One region of the Pseudoalteromonas sp. MEBiC 03485 genome, then DNA from elsewhere that is predicted to be linked to it. Evidence: predicted binding sites of a transcription regulator. Region 1 holds the regulator's gene; the other holds the start of a gene.
What was found. Region 1 encodes LexA, which represses DNA repair genes until DNA is damaged. Its sites were predicted from a motif close to TACTGTATNNNNATACAGTA; they were not measured.
Positions count from the first base shown of each region.

Region 1 (4,435 bases):
GCTTATCAAACGCTTGCATCGCCGTACCAGGGCGGCCATGTAACACGATATCTATGTGATCTTTTACATCACCTAATACAATGGGGCTGCCTTTAAGTGCAGGAAACACGCCTGGTAAGCCCATACCAGTAGGCTGGTGACATGCAGCACAACTTGCCATATACACTTGCTCACCTAAGGCCATAAGCTCTTCTTTAGGTAATGTTTGATCAAGCAAAGCAGCATCAGCGGCTGCTGCATTAGCCTTTTCTTCCTTAGCATCTGCAAGCCAATTAGCAAATTCATCTTCAGGTAAGGCTTTCACCACAACAGGCATAAAACCATGATCTTTACCGCATAGTTCTGCACATTGACCACGGTAAACACCTGGTTCGTTAATACGTGTCCACGCTTCATTGATAAATCCCGGGTTTGCGTCCTTTTTAACTGCAAAATCAGGAACCCACCACGAATGAATAACATCGTCTGAGGTCATTAAAAAGCGGACTTTTTTATTGATAGGAAGCACTAGCGGTTTATCTACCTCAAGCAAATAATGCTCCGTTTTTTCTGCCTGATTGTCTATTTGATCTTTTGGTGTAGATAGGATTGAGTAATAGGCTATATCTTCACCCATATATTCGTAATGCCACTTCCATTGCGAGCCTGTCACTTTAATTGTGATATCAGCTTTAGAGGCATCTTCCATAGCAATGAGAGTTTTTGTGGCAGGCACAGCCATGGCTATTAAGATGACAAATGGAATGGCAGTCCAAAGTATTTCAACTTTTGTACTTTCATGAAATTGGGCAGGCTTGGCCCCTTTAGATTTACGGTGGTGTATTAAAGCCCAAAACATCACCGCAAATACGATGATGCCGATTACACAACAGATAATAAATATCGTCATGTGTAACTCATAAACATTATTACTTATATCAGTCACCCCTTTTCGCATATTGTATTGACTATTTGCCAATACAATTTCTGGGAGTGCAACCAATATAAGCCACAAGGCGTAACGCAGTTTACCCATGTGACGGCTCCTTTAGATGCTATTGCAAGACGCAAAGCGAAAAGGCGATACAGCAAGGTGCCCATTCGTTTTTTTTATTGTTCAGAGCGACTACGTATCATTTTAACTCACTTATGATACTGGCCCCCTGTCTAACACCTCGCACATTTTTGTGTCTTTTTATTAATCAGGTGTTAATACATTGCTTTAACCAATTAGTTAAAAAATGACCAATAAGCAAGTTTTAGTGATAATAAATGTTTATTTTGGTGCAGAAATAACAACTATAATCAGCGCGTTATTTAATGTTATGGTTTACGAAGAATATACAAAAAGAGAGGAAAACTGCGCCATATAAGGCTTTAAATAAAGAGTAAGGATTCACAAATCCTAATTAAGTGGCAAAATCACAATGGCGCACCAAATTGAGTCAATTTAGCGCACCAAATAAGGGACAACTACATCCAGTCAGCGTTACGAATGACTCCTACAGCTAACCCTTCAATATTGAAAGATTCATGCTCAAGGTCAACCTCAATAGGTGAGAACTCTTCGTTTTCAGCGTGTAAAAGTACTTTCCGACCTGCTTTTTCTAGCCGCTTAACAGTTACATCTTCATCAACTCGAGCTACAACAACTTGTCCATTTTCAGCAACTTGCGTTCTATGTACTGCAAGCAAGTCACCGTCCATAATACCAATATCTTTCATACTCATGCCATTTACACGTAGTAAAAAGTCAGCGGCTGGTTTAAATAACGTAGGGTCAACTTGGCAATGACTTTCGACATGCTCCTGAGCCAAAATTGGCTCACCAGCTGCAACACGGCCAATCAAAGGTAAACCTAACTGCTCAGGTTCATCTTCTTCAATCAACTGAATACCACGACTCGCTCCAGGCTTCATTTTGATCATGCCTTTTTTTGCCAGTGCTTTTAGATGTTCTTCAGCGGCGTTGGCACTTTTAAAACCCAATGTTTGAGCTATTTCAGCGCGTGTTGGCGGCATGCCTGTATCTTTAATAAAGACTTTAATTAGTTCTAAGATTTGCGATTGGCGTTTAGTTAATGGGCGCATACAACTGGTTTTCCATACAGTACATTTAACTGTGAGTATATACAGTTATTTGAAAATCGCAAATTTAAATTAACTCCATCATATTGCTACAAAACTAACATTGAACCGCAATGAAAGATGCCATAAGGTATTAGCTTTAATTCGCATGTTAAGGAAACACAATGAGTATTTGGCACCATCCAATCACGCTGGAGCAATGTAAAGACTTGGAACAAGGAGTAACCGGGCAAGGCACTTTAATGAAAACGATGGGTATTGAGGTGACTGAAATTGGCGATGATTATTTAGTGGCCACCATGCCTGCAATTCCTGAACACCATAACCCTATGGGCATGGTTCATGGCGGAGCAAACGTTGTGTTAGCAGAAACAGTGGCAAGCTATGCAGCCAACTTTGTGATTGATTTCAATAAATTCTATGCTGTTGGTCAAGAGATTAATGCCAACCACATAAAAGCGTCTCGAAAAGGGACATTAACGGCAACGGCCAGACCACTTCATTTAGGTAAGCGCACCTCTGTTTGGGATATCAAAATTACCAATGCTGCTGGGGAGCTGTGCTGCGTATCAAGAATGACCGCAGCAGTCGTAGAGCGCTAAATTCAGTTTACTTTTCGACTGGATAAATAGTAATTTCAATCCCTGCGCCAATTGCTGAGATACGTAACAAGGTATCTGCATGCAGGGGTTGGTTAAAGCACTTTGGCGAGTTACCCGATTCAAAACCTAAATCAAATGTACGTTTTGAACAAGATAACCACTGCTTTAATGCATTGCGCGAGCAAGATTCAATTAATTCGCAAAGCTGGTTAATCGCTTTGTCTGGAGAGCTGATATCTGCAGTTGCTTCAATGCGTGCAAGTTGACGGTATTCATCTTGGTCATAATGTAAAACCATAGCGTTTTTCTTCAAATCAGCAACAAGCGCACTAATATCGTGCTTTGATTCAAGCTCCAGATCTACATTTAAAAATTGAATTTCCGACATACTCTCGTTTTTATCCTCTATTGATATCGACTGAAACTTTAACTCAGTTTTGTATATATACCAAATCTAGAATACAGTTAATGCGACATTTTGCCGCATTGGCAATACAGCTAAACAACCTAAAATAGCGCCCATACAACAATAATAACGGGGTGGTAATGAATAAACGCATGTTCAAATATGCTCGTAAAGGGCATAAATGGCTAGGCTATTTACTTGCTTTGCAGATCTTTTTTTGGCTATTAGGTGGGCTTGTAATGAGTTCATTGCCGCTTGAAAAAGTGCATGGAAAACATCTAGCAAATCGCAGTCTAAGTAACCCTTTCTTAGTGTCAGACTACTCTGCTTCTATCGATAAAATAACGGCACAATTTGAACAAATTGAAAGTATCAAGTACAGCCACTTTTTAGAGTCGCCAATCATAGAAGTCACGGCACCGAGCGGCTCCTTTAATTTTGATGGCAGAACAGGTGATAAAATGCCTGCGCCGAATAAAGCACAAATAATTGAAAACGCGAGAACTCACTTACTTATTAACGCAAATATCACGCAAGCACAGCTGTTAACCAAAGGACCAAGAGAAGTGGCTCACAAGGCCAATGTTTGGCAAGTGAGTTTTGATGATTGGCTGACAACAACCTTATATTTAGATAGCCAAACCGGTAAAGTCATTACAGTGCGCAGCTCCCTATGGCGCATTTTCGACTTTTTCTGGATGCTACACATCATGGATTATGATGAGCGCGAAAACTTTAATAACCCACTTCTAATTAGCTTTTCGGCCACCAGCGTACTGTTTTGTATTACGGGGATTATTTTATTGCTACAGAACATTCGTTTAAAACGTAAAAAGCCTGCTAAACGTGCTGGTCAATCAAAATAGGGTTGCCATCTGGGTCGGTGATAATAAAACTCGCGTCACCGGCTTTTTGTATTTCTAACCCTTGTTGCTGAAAATGCGCGGCTAATTGCTCAAAAGTGGCAAACTCTACCAGTGCCTCAGCATTTTGATCCCAGCCTGGATTAAAGGTCAGCATGGTTTTATCAAACATGCCTTGAAACAAACCTATTAAATGTTCGCCGTTTTTCATAATTAACCAATGCTGCTCAATTTCGCCGGCAAATTCTTTAAAGCCTAGTTTTTCATAAAACTGCTTTGAAGCATGAATATCTTTCACATTTAAACTCACAGAAAAGGCACCTAATAACATAGTTGTAATTCCTCTAATAAACGGCCTAACAACTATAGCTGAGTTGAAAAACTTTTCCTTTTTAGAATAGTAGCTCTAAAATGGCTGCTCCTGTAGTTCACTGATGTGATGGATATGCGTTTATTTCTATATTTAACCCTTTGTTTAATTTTTACTTCCCCTGTAT
Region 1 covers NZ_SGBT01000001.1:1,145,795-1,150,229, reverse strand. The annotation lists gene coxB (cytochrome c oxidase subunit II) at 1-1,015, opposite strand, end outside; gene lexA (transcriptional repressor LexA) at 1,453-2,070, opposite strand; gene EVU92_RS05340 (PaaI family thioesterase) at 2,232-2,669, shown strand; gene EVU92_RS05335 (hypothetical protein) at 2,677-3,057, opposite strand; gene EVU92_RS05330 (hypothetical protein) at 3,216-3,941, shown strand; gene EVU92_RS05325 (VOC family protein) at 3,916-4,269, opposite strand; gene EVU92_RS05320 (endonuclease) at 4,378-4,435, shown strand, end outside.

Region 2 (4,435 bases), 1.2 Mb from region 1:
ACATGGTTTTATTGTAGAAGGGCATAACCCTAAGCCTGTTCACAAAACCTTTGGGATTTATGATTTTGTTGCCGTAAAAGAAGCGCTTGCAGATGAGAGCTATCATTTAATTGCTTACCATAGACCAAAAGGCACTGAACCTTTTGTGTTTGCGAAAAAGCTTGCAGCAGACGTTGAAGCATTAATAACTGCCGGTGTTGCTGAATCAAACATCAGTTTGGTTGGTTTTTCAAGGGGTGGGGCATTGTCGATAATGGCAGCCAATGAACTTAAACGTACAAATATCAACTTAATTATTTTAGCTGGTTGTGCTGGTTTAATTAAAAAGCTCCCATCAGTTAAAGCTTACGGCAAGGTTTACTCTATCTTTGAACGTTCAGATCAGGTTGGCTCTTGCCAATTTTTAATTGATAGGAATGAGGTAACCAAGTTCGAAGAAATAAGCATCAATACAGGGCTTTCACATGGCGCATTTTATAAGCCAAAAGATGAATGGGTGTTACCTATTAAGAAGTGGCTAAAGGATTAACTATGCCTTATATATTGTTATTTTTAGCGATTAGTGTTTTCGGAATAAGCTTTTCATGCGATGCTGAGCCGTTTACGTTGCCGCGCACTGATACAGTTTTGCTTAAAGATAAACATTCAGACAACGAATACCCAATCACTATTAAACTGCCACCTAGCTACCAAAAGCAAAGTCATAAACGCTACCCTGTGGTGTATCTATTAGATGCAAATTATAGTTTGCCAATTGCCTCTGGTGCTAGTCGCTTTATGATGAATTCGGGGTCCATTGAAGAGGTGATTATCGTTGCTATAGGATACCAAAAAGGCATGTCTGGGCTTAATAGCCGTATTTATGACTACACCCCATTTGAAGATAAAAATTGGCAGCGACAGACTGGGGGAGCAAGAAACTACCTCAATTATTTAAAACAATCCGTATTGCCCTATATTGATGCTCAGTACAGAACAAGCCAAAAAAACACCTTGGTCGGTAACTCGCTTGGTGGTTTATTTGCAGCCTATACCTTGTTTACTGAGCCTACGCTTTTTTCCAGTTATGTCATAGGTAGCCCTTCAGTGTGGTTTAAGCAGCATGACCTTTTAGCTTTACCTGTGGTGCCCACGAGCAAAACAACTAAAGTGTATATTGGTATCGGAGAACTTGAAGAAAGTGAAGGTGAACAAATGGTTTCGGGCGCAAGGCAATTAGCAGCTAAAATTAATAAACAAAGCGGCGCGCTGGTTACAACAAATTTATTTGTTATCCCTCAGGCACGCCATGCAACAGCATTCCCAACAACGATTACCCAAGCCTTAGACTGGATTTACCAGGTTAATGATAACTAAAGAGCGTGACACTTTTTATATTTTTTGCCGCTACCACAAGGGCATTCATCATTACGGCCAATTTTAATATCTGCAACTGGCGTTATATCACCATCTAGGTAACGCCATAGGCCATCTTCTTTAATAAAACGCGATTTTTCGTGTAACTCACAATACAAGTTTTGGTAAAAGTAATTTGCTTTAAATTCTACAAAACCTTCTTGATCATTATGTTCAGTATCTAAAACACTGAGTTTGGTAAAACGGCAGCTATTAGCAAAATCTTTGATTTCGCGAACCGGGTTAGCGGCTTGCTGGCTTTGTGCATAGGTACTAAATACATATTTAGCATCTTTTAGCGCGTAGGCACTAAAACGAGAACGCATAAGTTGCTCTGGGTTATCAGCTTGGCTTGCACCTGTATGAAAAGGTTGGCAGCAAAGCTCGTAAGTCAATTCGCTGCCACAAGGACAAAGGGAGTGTGTGAGTGATGTCATAACAACTTACCTAAAACTATAAATTGTTATTTTAACAAGCCTATTGTGGCTGCGGTACTAAATTGTTTAATTGGGCGCTTTTTGTAAAACAATAAAACTTAGCAGATGCCTGCTCAAGGTTTAAGTTCATCGAATCAAGTTGATGATTGCTTACAATATCTGTCCATGTGATTACAGCAGCAAAATTACCGTTATGTAATGCTGAGCTAAGTACATACTCAAGGTTAACTAAATGCTTTTGTCTTATCACAAGCAGTTTGCTGGTATCAATCGAACACGAATCTAATAACGCTTTACTAGGAACATGATCAGGAGCAATTAATAGGGTCCATGCATTTTGGCTATTGTAATGATGCAATACCTTTAATAGTTCAAAGGTTGCTGATATTTCATCTTCAATTTGAATTAAGTTAACAGACGCTTTGTCGTTATCTTGTTGGTAGCTTTTAACTGTTCTTAAGGTAATTGGCTGTAACATAACTTTCACTCACTGGTTGTTTATACAGTATGTGTATACAGTAGTTTATACAGTGTTCTTGCGCAAGTACTTTTTTGCTATTTTTTAACCAATAATTCAGTTTTATTTTAATTAAAATAATTTAGTTGTTATTAAACAATTGGTTATGGTTTTGTTTTGAAGGTTGAAAAAGGTGAGAAATTTACCGCTAAAGCTATACAGTATTTTATACAGTACTATGTAAATAGCTAAGTTTTGCTTCTATACAGGTATTTTGCATAAAAAAGCCGGTATAGAAACCGGCTCTTAATCTTTGTAGTTCTGCTATTTATCTAAGTAGGTATTTAAAAACTCAAGATATGCGTTTGAGGCTTTTATACGGTTTTCCTTTTTAGTAAACCCATGGCCTTCATCATCGAATAATACATATTCGACAGGCACACCATTTGCTTTTACAGCGGCAACGAGCTCATCGCTTTCAACTTGTAAAACGCGAGGGTCGTTAGCACCTTGAATCACCATTAAAGGCTTAGTGATGTTTTTAGCATGAAATAGTGGCGAAATTGCACGGTGACGTTCACCGTCTGTCGCGGGGTCGCCCATTTCGTCATACAGCGCCTTTTTAAAGCTTTCCCACCATGGTGGAATCGAGTTTAAGGTTCTAACCCAATTCGTTACACCAAAAATATTAATGCCGACTTTAAACTCTTCAGGTTCGAAGGCAAGTGCAGCAGCAGTCATAAAACCACCATAGCTGCCCCCTATGATGCCAATTTTATCAGCATCGACCCAATCTAGGCTTTGCAGGTGTTTTTTACCGTAAACGATATCTTGTAAATCGTCAGTGCCATGCTTTTTGTCATCTAAATGGAAGAAGGTTTTACCGTAACCTGAGCTACCTCGGTTATTGACTGCAAAAATGGCATAACCATGATTTACTAGATGTTGCTGCATAGCACTATATCCAGTGCGGCTTTGTCCACCAGGGCCGCCATGCACCCATACTAAAGCAGGTACTTTGTTGTTGCTGTTGGCTTGCTTAGGCTTGTATAAAACTCCCGGAATTTCTAAACCATCAAAGCTTTTAAAGCGCACAATGGTGCTTTCAACCAAGTCACTTTGATCAATTGCATCACTTAATGTATTGGTTAATTGTTTAGCTTTCGACTCACCGACTTGCCATACAAATAGGTTGCTTGGAGAGGTGTCTGAATTTAGGTAAAACGCCATGGTTTTTTCATCAGCTGAAAAATTTACACCGCGTAAGTTACCAGCAGGCAGTGATGGCATGGCAATACCTTTACCTGTGGTGGTATCGATTATCGACACCTTAGTGCTTGCATCAGCATTAACACCGCTTACTTGGTAACGGCCAGATTTAGAGAAGTAAATAAAGCTTACATCCCACTCATCTTTGAGGGCAGGGCTGTGCTCACCGGTAGTTAAATCATAACGCCATACTTCTGCAAACTCACCCTTAGCATCAGTTGAGTAGTACAATGATTTACTGTCTCTTGAAAATGTTTCAGGGCCGTATTTAGCGTCGCCGTCATGGCGGGTAATGAGCTCTGGTTTCAGAGTTTTTTTACGAGTATCAAGTATGAATACATCACTGTCTTTGTTCGAATTGTTTTTCGATAAAGCAATAAAACGGCCATCAGGGCTGATTGCGCCGACATCAAGGCCCATGGTATTTTGATAAACAGGTGTTACTTCATAGCTGTTAGCATCAACACGATATAGGTCCATAAACTTAGCATCACGCTGATTGCTGGTTATAAAAAAGTGTTTACCGTCTTCTGTGAAACCTGCAAATCCTGCTCTGGTTTCTTCACCTGGCGTAAGATCTTTAACTGTGCCATCTGTTTCGCGAACGTAGATGTGATAACGCTCGTTACCGCCTGAGTCTTTAGTAAATAGTACGCGCTCATCTTTAGGGAAATAAGCCACTGCATAAGTACTGTCTTCAAAGTCTGTTAAGCGGGTTTTCTTGGCAGTTTTTATATCTACTTCATAAAGACTATAAATGCCGCTTTCGTCACTGCTAACGAGTATTTTGTCACCTTTCGGTGAAAAGCTGCTGCCCATAATTGAGGTTGTGTCAAAAAAGGTTTCAGCATCATACTGTTTAACAGTTTGGCTTTGT
Region 2 covers NZ_SGBT01000001.1:2,310,733-2,315,167, forward strand. The annotation lists gene EVU92_RS10745 (alpha/beta hydrolase) at 1-529, shown strand, start outside; gene EVU92_RS10750 (alpha/beta hydrolase-fold protein) at 532-1,356, shown strand; gene EVU92_RS10755 (YchJ family protein) at 1,353-1,832, opposite strand; gene EVU92_RS10760 (SulA-like leucine-rich domain-containing protein) at 1,873-2,310, opposite strand; gene EVU92_RS10765 (S9 family peptidase) at 2,614-4,435, opposite strand, start outside.
Region 2: the regulator LexA is predicted to act here: its motif matches at 2,334-2,353, upstream of EVU92_RS10760 (SulA-like leucine-rich domain-containing protein).